Regions from separate parts of the Phenylobacterium sp. LjRoot225 genome, predicted to be linked through region 2. Evidence: predicted binding sites of a transcription regulator. Region 2 holds the regulator's gene; each other region holds the start of a gene.

Region 1 (4,062 bases), 110 kb from region 2:
CATCGTCGAGAACAACATCGTCCAGACGGTGGCGTCGGCGGCCGGGGCCATGGCCTCGGTGGTCTTCGTCCTGCCGGGCCTGGTGATCATCGGCGCCTGGACCGGCTTTCCGTTCTGGACCACCTTCGGGGTCTGCGCCTCGGGCGGCGTTCTGGGGGTGATGTACACCATCCCCCTGCGCCGGGCGCTGGTCACCAATTCAAACCTCCCCTATCCCGAAGGCGTCGCCGCCGCCGAGGTGCTGATCGTCGGCTCCGGCGCATACGGCGACACCGTCGACGCCGAGGCCGACAGCCGGCTCGGCTTGCTGACGATCTCGGTGGGCGCGATCGCCGCCGCCGTCTATGCGGCCTTCTCGGCCATGCGGATCTTCACCGGAGAGGTGGGCGCCTATTTCCGCACCGCCAACGGCGGAGCGACGGGGCTGGGCGCGCAGATGTCGCTGGCCCTCTTCGGCGCCGGGCACCTGATGGGCCCGGCCGTCGGCGCGGCCATGCTCGTGGGCCTGGTGATCGCCTGGGGCGCGGCCGTCCCCGTCCTCACCGCCGCCGCGCCGGTTGCAGGCGACGCCGCCGACCTGGCCCTCAGCGTCTGGAGCCAGAAGGTCCGCTTCCTGGGCGCCGGCGCCATCGGCGTCTCGGCGATCTGGACCCTCGCCAAGCTGGCCGGTCCCCTGATCACCGGCGTCACGGGCGCGCTCGCCGCCCAGCGCCGTCGCGGCGAAGGCCATGCCGCCAGCCTGACGCGGGTCGAGCAGGACATCCCGATCGGGGTGATGCTGGTGATCTCGCTGATCTGCCTGGTCCCGGTGGCCGTGGTGCTGGCGACCTTCCTCTCCGGCGGTCCGCTCGGCGGGCTGGTCGTGCCGCTGACGATCGGGGCGGTGCTCTACATCGTGATCGCCGGCTTCGCCGTCGCCGCGGTCTGCGGCTACATGGCCGGCCTGATCGGCTCGTCCAACAGCCCGGTCTCCGGCATGGCCATCCTGTCGGTGCTGGGCGCGGCCCTGCTGATCGCCGCCATCGGCCTGCCGGTGCTGAAGGGCGGCGACACCCGGCCGCTGGTCGCCTTCGCCCTGCTGGTCACCAGTGTGCTGATCTCGGTCGCCATCGCCGCCAACGACAACCTCCAGGACCTGAAGACCGGCCAGCTGGTCGACGCCACCCCCTGGCGCCAGCAGGTGGCGCTGATCATCGGGGTGATCGCCGGCTCGGCGGCGATCCCGGTGATCCTCAACCTGCTGAACAAGGCCTACGGCTTCGCCGGCGCGCCCGGCCAGGCCATCTCCGACAGCCCGCTCGCCGCGCCCCAGGCCACCCTGATCAGCACCATCGCCTCCGGAGTCGTCGGCGGCGACCTGCAGTGGGGCCTGATCGGCGTCGGGGCCCTGATCGGCGCAGCCCTGGTGGTGGTCGACGAGCTGCTGCGCCGCGGAGGCCGCTACAGCCTGCCGCCGCTCGGCGCGGCGCTGGCCATCTACCTGCCCTCCAGCGTCACCGTCCCGGTGATCCTCGGCGCCTTCGCCGGCTGGGCCTTCAACCGCGCCGCCCAGCGTCGGCCCAATCCCGAAGCGACCAAGCGGCTCGGCGTCCTGCTGGTCTCCGGCTACATCGTCGGCGACAGCCTGCTGAACGTCGCCTACGCCGGCCTGATCGTCGCCACCGGCAAGGGCGCGCCGCTCGCGGTGGTTCCGGAGGACTTCGGTCCGGCCACGCCGCTGGCGCTGGCCGTCTACGCCGCCACGGCGCTGCTGCTCTACGGCTGGACGGCGCGACGCGCCCAAAGCTGAGACAACCTGGGGCCAGAAAGCCGGCGCCTGCTGCCAGCGTGGTGTCAGCAGCCCGCGGCGCCTGACCGCAGCCGCTTTGTTCCGGTTGCGTTCTGGTGATATCCAGGAGTCACGGACCTACATTAGCCCACGTCCGCCGGGACCCCCGGCGGGCCGACCGAGTTTCCGGAACAAGATGGCCGAGCAGCTGAACCAGATCCGCGTGCGTGGCGCGCGAGAGCACAACCTCAAGAACGTCAGCGTGGACATTCCACGCGGCGAGCTGGTGGTGCTGACCGGGCTTTCAGGCTCGGGCAAGAGCTCGCTCGCCTTCGACACCATCTACGCCGAGGGCCAGCGCCGCTACGTCGAGAGCCTCTCGGCCTATGCCCGCCAGTTCCTGGAGCTGATGAGCAAGCCCGACGTCGACCTGATCGAGGGCCTGTCGCCGGCCATCTCCATCGAGCAGAAGACCACCAGCCGCAACCCGCGCTCCACCGTCGGCACGGTGACCGAGATCCACGACTACATGCGCCTGCTGTGGGCGCGGGTGGGCGTGCCCTACTCGCCGGCCACCGGCCTGCCGATCGAGAGCCAGACCGTCAGCCAGATGGTCGACAAGCTGTCCGCCATCGACGAGGGCACCCGCCTCTACCTGCTGGCCCCCGTGGTCCGCGGCCGCAAGGGCGAGTACCGCAAGGAAATGGCCGAGTGGCAGAAGGCCGGCTTCCAGCGGCTGAAGATCGACGGCGAATTCTATCCGATCGAGGACGCGCCCACCCTCGACAAGAAGTTCAAGCACGACATCGACGTGGTGGTGGATCGGCTGGTCGCCAAGCCGGGCCAGGAACAGCGCTATGCCGACAGCCTGGAGACCGCGCTTCGGCTGGCCGATGGCATCGCCGTCGCCGAATGGGCCGATATACGCACCGACAAAGAGGAAGAGCCCCGCCGGCTGATTTTCTCCGAGAAGTTCGCCTGCCCGGTCTCCGGCTTCACCATCAGCGAGATCGAGCCCAGGCTGTTCTCGTTCAACAATCCCTACGGCGCCTGCCCGGTGTGCGACGGCCTGGGGGCCAAGCTGGCCTTCGACGCCGACCTGGTCGTGCCGGACAAGGACAAGACCCTCCACAAGGGCGCGGTGGCCCCCTGGGCGCGCGGCCCCTCGCCGCTCTACACCCAGACCCTGCAGGCGCTCGCCCGCCACTACGACTTCTCGATGGACGAGCCCTGGTGGAAGCTTTCCGACGCCGCCCGCCAGGTGGTGCTGCAGGGCTCCGGCAAGGAGAAGATCCGCTTCGTCTATGACGACAACGCCCGCAAGTACGAGGTCAACAAGACCTTCGAGGGCGTGCTGCCGAACCTCGAGCGGCGTTGGCGGGAAACAGATAGCGCCTGGGTCCGGGAAGAGCTCGGCCGCTACCAGTCCGAGACGCCGTGCGAAGCCTGCTCCGGCTACCGGCTCAAGCCCGAGGCCCTGGCGGTCAAGATCGACGGCAAGCATATCGGCGAGGTCTCGACGCTGGCCATTAAGCACGCCCGCGAGTGGTTCGAGGGCCTGCACGACCAGCTCTCCGACAAGCAGATGGAGATCGCCCGGCGGATCCTGAAGGAGATCAACGACCGGCTGCGCTTCCTGGTGAACGTCGGCCTGGACTACCTCAACCTCAGCCGCGGCTCCGGCACTCTTTCCGGCGGCGAGAGCCAGCGGATCCGGCTGGCCAGCCAGATCGGCTCCGGCCTGACCGGCGTGCTCTATGTGCTCGACGAGCCCTCCATCGGCCTGCATCAGCGCGACAACAGCCGGCTGCTCGACAGCCTGCGGGGCCTTCGCGACCTCGGCAATTCGGTGCTGGTGGTGGAGCACGACGAGGAGGCCATCCTCACCGCCGACTACGTCATCGACATGGGCCCGGCGGCCGGCATCCATGGCGGCGAGATCATCGCCCAAGGCGCGCCCGCCGACATCATGGCCGAGCCGCGCAGCATCACCGGACAGTACCTCTCCGGCGTGCGCGAGATCGCGGTGCCGGAACAGCGCCGGGCCTATTCGAAGAAGAAGATGCTGCGGGTCGTCGGCGCGACCGGCAACAACCTGCAGAACGTCACCGGCGAGATCCCGGTCGGCACCTTCACCTGCATCACCGGCGTCTCCGGCGGCGGCAAGTCCACCTTCACCATCGAGACCCTCTACAAGGCCGCGGCGCGGCGGCTGCACAACGCCTCGGACGCGCCGGCCCCGCACGAGCGGATCGAGGGGCTGGAGCTGTTCGACAAGGTCATCGACATCGACC
Region 2 (4,062 bases):
TCGCGGACCGCCAGGCGATCAGCCTGCATTCGCTCGCCGTCGCGGCCTTCGTCGTGCTTCTGCTGCAGCCGGAGGCGGTGACCCAGCCCGGGTTCCAGATGTCGTTCGCCGCGACCGCCGCCCTGGTGGCGCTGGCCGGCGTGTGGCCGCGGCCGGTCAAGGAGATCAACACGCCCTGGCCGATCCGCCTGGTGCAGGGCGCGGGGACCTGGATCCTCGCCGGCGCCGCGATCAGCCTGGTCGCCGGCCTCGCCACCGCGCCGTTCGCCATTCAGCATTTCAACCGGGTCTCGACCTGGGGCCTGATCTCCAACCTGCTGGTCGAGCCGATCTCCTCGCTGCTGATGATGCCTGCGCTCGCCGTCGGGGCGGTGCTGATGCCCTTCGGACTGGAGGTCGGGCCATTGCGGCTGGCGGGCTTCGCCATCGGCCTGATCAACCGGATCGCCGAAGCCGCGGCGAACGCCCCCTACGCCCAGGTGATCATCGCCAGCGGGCCGGCCTGGACCCTGCCGGCCACCTTCCTGGGGCTCTTATGGATCTGTCTCTGCCGCGGGCCGCTGCGCTGGCTCGGCCTGCCCCTCGCCCTGGCGGTAAGCCTGGTTCCCAAGCCCGCGGCGCCGGACGCCTGGGTCAGCGCTGACGGGGCGGCGGTGGCGGTGCGGGCAGGGCGCGAGGCGCTGCTGTTCCGCCCGGACGTGAAGCTGTTCGGCGCCGAGCTCTGGTCGCGGCGGCGCGGCCTGGCGCCCGTCGCGAGCCAGCCGGCGCGGGACGCGGCCTACGATTGCGACCGCCAGAGCTGCGCCCCGCGACCTTCGGCGCCGGTGCGGCTGGCGGCGACCTGGAACCTCAAACGCCCCTTGCCCCCGGGCCGGTTGAACGCTCTCTGCTCAGCGGCCGAGGTGGCGGTGCTGCGCAACGACGTCCGTCCCGAGGGCTGCGCCGCGCCGCTCGTCCTCACCGGCGCGGACTTCCGCCGCGGCGGTTCAGCTGAGCTCTATCGCGCCCCCGACGGCCGCTGGCGGGTGGTCTGGGCCCAGCCGTCGCGCGGACGCAGACCCTGGACCTGGGGACTCGATCTGCGCTGAGCGCGGGATGGATGCTAGTAGCGAGCGGCGTCCTTGGCGGCGTCGTTGGCCGCGCCGGCGGCTTCCTTGGCGGCGTCCGCAGCCTTGTCGGCGTGATCGGTCGCCGCCTCGGCGCTGGCGTTGGCCACCTCCGGCATCGAGGTCGCCTGGCTGGCGTCGGCCGCAGCGTTGGCGGCGGCGGCTTCCTGGCTGGCGGTGCTGGCGCTGTCCTCGGCCTTCACGGCCTCGGTCTTCTTGCTGCAGGCGGCGCCGGTCAGGGCGATGGCGGCGATGGCCGCGACGGTGATGATCCGCATTCGAGATGTCCCTTGGTACGGCCGGACCTAAGCCGTCCGGCCCGCCGCTAACGCATCGCGACGCTCAAGGTTCGCCCCCGGTCAGTGATATCGGCGGATCAGGCCGACGAGCTTGCCCTGCACGGCCACCTGGTCGGGGCCGAAGATGCGGGTCTCGTAGGCCGGGTTGGCGGCTTCCAGCGCGATCGAGGCGCCCTTGCGACGAAGCCGCTTCAGGGTGGCTTCCTCGCCCATCACCAGGGCCACGACGATGTCCCCGGAATTGGCCGCGTCGGTCCGCCGGATCACCACATAGTCGCCGTCGAGAATGCCGGCGTTGATCATCGAGTCGCCCTGCACCTCGAGGACGAAATGCTCGCCCGCGCCCAGCAGGGTCTCCGGAACCGGGAGGCGGTCGCGCTCCTGCTGGATGGCCTCGATCGGCGTGCCGGCGGCGATGCGGCCCAGCACCGGCAGGTCGCGGCTGTCGTTCGCCGCCAGCGGCGCGCCCGGGGGGGATTCCACCAGTTGCGGCTTGAACGGGGCGCGGCCCTTGGGCGGCGCGGCGGCGGTGGCCTGCTGCGGCAGCTTCACCACCTCGAGCGCCCGCGCCCGGTGCGGCAGCCGGCGAAGGAAGCCGCGCTCCTCGAGCGCCGTGATCAGCCGGTGGATGCCCGACTTCGACGCCAGGTCCAACGCTTCCTTCATCTCGTCGAAGGAGGGCGAGACGCCGGTCTCCTTGATCCGCTCATGGATGAACATGAGCAACTCGTGCTGCTTGCGGGTGAGCATGACGGCGACACCTTAAGACCTGGCGCTTCAAGGAACAAAGCGCAAACGCTTCAAATGTTCTCTAGGTGTTCCGGGTTAATGTCAAGTTACTGGCGACCGCGCTGAAATTGCGAAGCTTTCCGCTGGCGAAGGACTTCTGCTGCGGGCTGTTGATTCGAGGTTTCGGCGTCGCTGCCTACGCCGCCGGCGCTTGCACCCCAGCGAGCAGGGCGCGGGTGGCGGCGGTGACGTCGGCCTGGCGCATCAGGCTCTCGCCGACCAGCATGGCGCGGGCGCCGCAGCGCTCCAGCCGGGCCGCGTCTTCGGCGGTGAACAGCCCGCTTTCGGTGACCAGCAGGGCGTCCTTCGGCGCGAGCGCCGCGAGCCGTTCGGTGACGCCCAAGTCGGTGACGAAGGTGCGCAGGTCGCGGTTGTTGACGCCCACCAGGTCCGCGCCCAGGGCGCCGGCGCGGGCCATCTCGGCCTCGTCGTGCACCTCGACCAGGGCGTCCATCTCGAAGCGCCGGGCCTCGGCCATCAGGGCGGCGGCGACGGCGTCGTCGACCATGGCCAGGATCACCAAAATGGCGTCCGCCCCCAAGGCGCGGGATTCCGCGACCTGCCACGGGTCGACCAGGAAGTCCTTGCGGATGCAGGGCAGGGCGACGGCGTCGCGGGCGGCGGTCAGGTATTCATCCGCGCCCTGGAAGCTCGGGCCGTCGGTCAGCACCGACAGGCAGGCCGCGCCGCCTGCCTCATAGGCCTTGGCGAGCTTCGGCGGATCGAAGTCGGCGCGGATCAGGCCCTTGGACGGCGAGGCCTTCTTGATCTCGGCGATCAGCGCCAGGCGGCCAGGCCCATGGGCCCGCTCCAGCGCGGCGCGGAAGCCGCGCGGCGGGCTAGCCTTGCGGGCGGCGGCCTCCACGTGAGCGGTCGCGCGCTCGGCCTTGCGGGCGGCGACCTCCTCCAGCTTGTAGGCGGCGATCTTGGCGAGGATGTCGCTCATACGGGCTCCGGAGCCTTGGTGACGGCGATCAGGCGCGCCAGCGCGCCGGCGGCGCGGCCGTCGTCGATCACGGCGGCCGCCAGCTCGACGCCCTCGCGCAGGGTCTCGACCTTGTCGGCCACCAGGAAGGCGGCGGCGGCGTTGAGCAGGACGATGTCGCGATAGGCGCCCTTGGCGCCGTCGAGCAGCGCGCTCAGAGCCGTAGCGTTGTGCGCCGGCGGTCCGCCGGTCAGGTCGGCGAGCGCCGCGCGCGGCAGGCCGACGGCTTCCGGCGTGACGCGGAACAGGCGCACCTGGCCGTCGCGCCATTCGGCGACCTGGGTCTCGCCCGTGGTGGTGATCTCGTCCATGCCCTGACCGTGGACGGTCCAGGCCCGCTCGGCGCCCAGAGCCCCCAGCACGCGGGCGAGCGGCTCGACCCAGCGGGTGTCGTAGACGCCGAGCAGCTGGCGCTTGGCGCCGGCCGGATTGGTCAGCGGCCCCAAGAGGTTGAAGATGGTGCGGAAGCCCAGCTCGGCGCGGATCGGCGTCACGTGGCGCATCGCTCCGTGATGGGCCGGGGCGAACATGAAGCAGATGCCGGCTTCCTCCAGCGCCTTCACCTGCTGGTCGGGCGTGGCGGCGATGTTGACGCCGAGCGCGGCCAGCACGTCCGCCGCGCCGGACTTCGACGACAGCGCCCGGTTGCCGTGCTTGGCGACCTTCAGGCCCCCGCCGGCGGCGACGAAGGCCACGGCGGTGGAGACGTTGAGGGTGTGCAGGCCGTCGCCCCCGGTGCCGCAGACGTCGATCGTCTCGAACGGGTGGTCGAGCATGACCGCGGCCCGGCGCATGGCGCGCGCCGAGGCGGTGATCTCGCCGACGGTCTCGCCGCGCAGCCGCATCGCCGTCACGGCGGCGGCGACCTGGGCCGGGGTCGGCT
Region 3 (4,062 bases), on a different contig from region 2:
CGGGTGAAATCGGTCCGCGCAATCCGCGGCGCGGCGGCGCGCCGCGCCGGCCGTCAGGGCGAGATCGTGGCGGCGCTGTGGCTGATGGCCAAGGGCTATCGGATCCTCGGCTTCAGGCTGAAGACGCCGCAGGCGGAGATCGACCTGCTGGCGCTGCGCGGCCGGACCCTGGCGGTGGTCGAGGTCAAACGCCGCGGCGACCTGCTCGCGGCGCTGGAGGCCGTCGGCTTCGACCAGCGCGACCGTCTGCGGCGGGCGGGGCTGGCGATCGCCGCGAAACGGCCGGCCCTGGCGGGTGCGGCGGTTCGTCTCGACCTCTTGGCGCTCGCGCCCGGCCGCCTTCCTATGCATATTCCCGACGCTTGGAAGGGCGCTTAAGGGTGACGCGAGAAGAAGCTGAGGCATTCCTGCTGGAGGCCGGCTCCGCCAAGGACGGGGAATTTCCCCTGCTCGAGGCGGCGATCGCCTGCGCCGTCCATGAGGACCCTACGCGCGACCCGCAGACGGCGCGCGACCTCGGCGCCGTTGGCGTCGAGCGACTGACCCAGCGCCTCAAGCGCGAAAGCGCCGAGGAAGCCCTCGCCGAGACCATGGCCGGCGACCTCAGTCTCGCCGGCGACCTCTTCACCTATGACGACCCGGAAAACGCCGACATCATCTCCGTGAGCGTTCGCCGCAAGGGGCTGGCCGTGAGCCTGGGGGTCTACTACCTGCACGTGGCCCGCCGCTGCAGCCTGACGCTGCAGGGCGTCGACTTCCCCGGCCACTTCCTGCTGCGCATCGAGACCGAGGAAGGCCCCCTGGCGCTCGACCCCTTCAGCGAAGGCCGGGTGGTGCTGCCGTCGGAGCTCACCCGCCGGGCGCTGCATGCCGGCCTGACTCCCAATGTCGCCGACCGGTTGGACCGGCTGATGGCGCCGGTCAGCGACCGCGCCGTCCTGATCCGCCTGCAGAACACCATCTATGCCCGGGCCTCGGCGATACGCGACTTCGCCCGGGCCGAGCACGCTGCGATGCGCCGCGCCCTGCTCGATCCCAACGACCACCGCCCCTGGCTCGACGTCGCCGCCGCCCGCGAGGGCCAGGGCGCCCTGGCTGGCGCGCTCGAGGCCCTGGCGCGCGCCACCACCCTCGATGGCGGCGCGGCCCTCGCCGCCCGCGCCCAGCGCGAACGCGTTCGCCTGCGGCTCAACTAGCTGGCGCCCACGCTCCGGCGGCCCTATGTGGCAAGCTTGGGCAGTCGGGAGTTCGCCATGTCTCTGAAGGTCGCCGTGCAGATGGATCCCATCGAGGGGATCAACATCGAGGCCGACACGACCTTTCTGATGATGGAGCAGGCCCAGGCCCGCGGTCACAGCCTGTTCGTCTACACCACCGACACCCTGGCGCTGGAAGACGGCCGCGCCTTCGCCCGGGGCCGCGACGTCGCGGTGCAGCGGGTGAAGGACGGCCATGCGACGCTGGGCGACTTCCGCCGCACCGAGCTGACGGAATTCGACGTCATCCTGCTGCGCCAGGATCCGCCCTTCGACATGCACTACATCGACACGACCTTCGTCCTGGAGGCCGTGCACCCGAAGACCCTGGTAGTGAACAACCCCATCGAAGTGCGCAACGCCCCCGAGAAGCTGTTCGTCACCAAGTTCCCCAGCCTGCAGCCGCCGACCCTGATCACCAACGACCGACAGGCGATCGCCGACTTCCGCAAGCGCCACGGCGACGTGGTGCTGAAGCCGCTGAACGGCCGCGGCGGCTCGGGCGTCACCCGCCACCTGTCCGACGACCCCAACCTCGACGCCCTCCTGGAGCTGCACGCCGAGATCGGCCGCGAGCCAGTGATCCTGCAGAAATTCCTGCCGGCCGTGACCAAGGGCGACAAGCGCATCCTGCTGGTCGACGGCGAGGCGGTCGGCGCGATCAACCGCGTGCCGGAGAAGGGCCAGATCCGCTCCAACATGGCCGTCGGCGGCAAGCCGGAGCCCGTGGAGCTGTCGGCCCGCGACCTGGAGATCTGCGCGGCCATCGGGCCCGAGCTGAAGCGGCGCGGCCTGTTGTTCGTCGGTATCGACGTGATCGGCGACTATCTCACCGAGATCAACGTCACCTCCCCCACCGGGGCCGTGGCGCTCAAGCGCTTCACCGGCATCGACGCCGCCGCCATCCTGTGGGAAAAGATTGAAGCGATCCGCGCCTAGCGCTGAGCCGCTGCTTAAGCTTGTGCTTGCAACTTTCCCGTTCTGTTCTAATTTCGTTCCGGGCCTGGGGGCGACCGTCCACGGGTGTGGATAAAATCTGACGCCAGAACGGGGAAACGCCATGGCGGCGCGCGTGGTGACGGTGGCCTTCCAGGGGGTTGATGCGGTGCGCATCGACGTGGAAGTGCAGTTCACCCGCGGTGAGGCCCACTTCATCCTGGTCGGCCTGGGCGACAAGGCGGTGGCGGAAAGCCGCGAGCGGGTGCGCGCCGCCTTCACCGGCCTCGGCCTCGCCTGGCCCGGCAAGCGGATCATCGCCAACCTGGCGCCGGCGGACCTTCCGAAAGTCGGCAGCCACTACGACCTGCCGATCGCCTTGGCGATCATGGCGGGCATGGGGATAATCCCGCCGGACGCGCTCGACGGCTGGGCGGCGCTGGGCGAACTGTCCCTCGACGGACGGATCATGCCGGTGGCGGGCGCCCTGCCCGCGGCGGTCGCCGTCGGCGGCATGGGGCTGGGCCTGATCTGCCCCCAGGCCTGCGGCCCGGAAGCAGCCTGGGCCGGCGAGACCCGGATCATCGCCGCCCCCTCGCTGATCGCGCTGGTGAACCATTTCCGCGGCGTGCAGGTGCTATCGCCGCCGAAGCCCGGGGAGATCCTGGACGGCGAGCGCGTCCCGGATCTGCGCGACGTCAAGGGCCAGGAGAACGCCAAACGGGCGCTGGAGATCGCCGCCGCCGGCGGCCACAACCTCCTGTTCGTCGGCCCGCCCGGGTCGGGCAAGTCGATGATGGCCCAGCGCCTGCCCGGCCTGCTGCCGCCGCTGACGCCGGGGGAGCTGCTGGAAACCTCCATGGTGCACTCCATGGCCGGGCTGATCGCCAAGGGCGAGCTGCGCCGCGCCCGCCCGTTCCGCTGCCCGCACCACTCGGCGAGCATGGCCGCGCTGACCGGCGGCGGCATGAAGGCCAAGCCCGGCGAGGTCAGCCTGGCGCACAACGGCGTCCTGTTTCTCGACGAACTGCCGGAATTCGGAACCCAGGCGCTGGATTCGCTGCGCCAGCCGCTGGAGACCGGCGAGGTCGTGGTGGCCCGCGCCAACGCCCATGTCCGCTATCCCGCCCGCGTCCAGCTGGTCGCGGCGATGAACCCCTGCCGCTGCGGCCTGGGCGGCGCCGGACGCGGCGCCTGCGGGCGCGCGCCGCGGTGCCAGAGCGACTACCAGGGGCGCATCTCAGGGCCGCTGATGGATCGGATCGACCTGCAGGTGGAGGTCCCGCCGGTGACCGCCGCCGACCTCGCCCTGCCCCCGCCCGCCGAGGGTACGGCGCAGGCGGCCGCGCGCGTGACGCGCGCCCGCGAGCGTCAGGCCGCGCGCGCCGAAGCCGCCCGCGACGGCGCCTGCCCGCTGAACGCCCAGGCGAACGGCGACTGGCTGGAGACGATCGCCGCGCTGGACGCGCCGGCGCGCGCCCTGCTCACCCAGGCGGCCGAGGCCGGCGGTCTGACGGCGCGAGGCTGGACTCGGACGCTGCGGCTCGCGCGGACCATCGCCGACCTGGAGGACGCCGAAACGGTCCGCCGCGTGCACGTCGCCGAGGCGCTGATCTATCGGCGGGTATCGACCGGTCGCGCAGGGTCTTCGGTTCGGGCGGAGTAGGCTCGGGCGCGCTGGGCGTTCCAGGTGCCCACCGCCACGGCGCCGAGCTGCAGGTAGGTCCAGATGACCCCGGCGGTCATATAGGCCCATTGCTGCAGCCCGGCGTCCATCACCTTGGCCAGGTGGGTCATGATGGCGAGCAACTGGAACCCCGCAGCGGCCATCGGCCAGAACTTGGGCGTCCGCAGCGCGATGACCAGCAGC

Evidence for each region. The regulator LexA, encoded in region 2, represses DNA repair genes until DNA is damaged. The targets are predictions, from matches to a motif close to ATGTTCNCNANNTGTTCT.
Region 1: the regulator LexA is predicted to act here: its motif matches at 1,866-1,883, upstream of uvrA (excinuclease ABC subunit UvrA).
Region 3: the regulator LexA is predicted to act here: its motif matches at 2,238-2,255, upstream of ACSQ2B_RS16230 (YifB family Mg chelatase-like AAA ATPase).

What each region holds. Positions count from the first base shown of each region.
Region 1 covers NZ_CAXUPL020000001.1:1,110,412-1,114,473, forward strand. The annotation lists gene ACSQ2B_RS05425 (OPT family oligopeptide transporter) at 1-1,789, shown strand, start outside; gene uvrA (excinuclease ABC subunit UvrA) at 1,965-4,062, shown strand, end outside.
Region 2 covers NZ_CAXUPL020000001.1:1,004,860-1,008,921, reverse strand. The annotation lists gene ACSQ2B_RS04920 (ComEC/Rec2 family competence protein) at 1-1,088, shown strand, start outside; gene ACSQ2B_RS04915 (hypothetical protein) at 1,103-1,384, opposite strand; gene lexA (transcriptional repressor LexA) at 1,466-2,155, opposite strand; gene trpC (indole-3-glycerol phosphate synthase TrpC) at 2,331-3,140, opposite strand; gene trpD (anthranilate phosphoribosyltransferase) at 3,137-4,062, opposite strand, start outside.
Region 3 covers NZ_CAXUPL020000003.1:232,620-236,681, forward strand. The annotation lists gene rsmI (16S rRNA (cytidine(1402)-2'-O)-methyltransferase) at 1-7, shown strand, start outside; gene ACSQ2B_RS16215 (YraN family protein) at 4-378, shown strand; gene ACSQ2B_RS16220 (SirB1 family protein) at 381-1,196, shown strand; gene gshB (glutathione synthase) at 1,254-2,195, shown strand; gene ACSQ2B_RS16230 (YifB family Mg chelatase-like AAA ATPase) at 2,317-3,858, shown strand; gene ACSQ2B_RS16235 (hypothetical protein) at 3,807-4,062, opposite strand, start outside.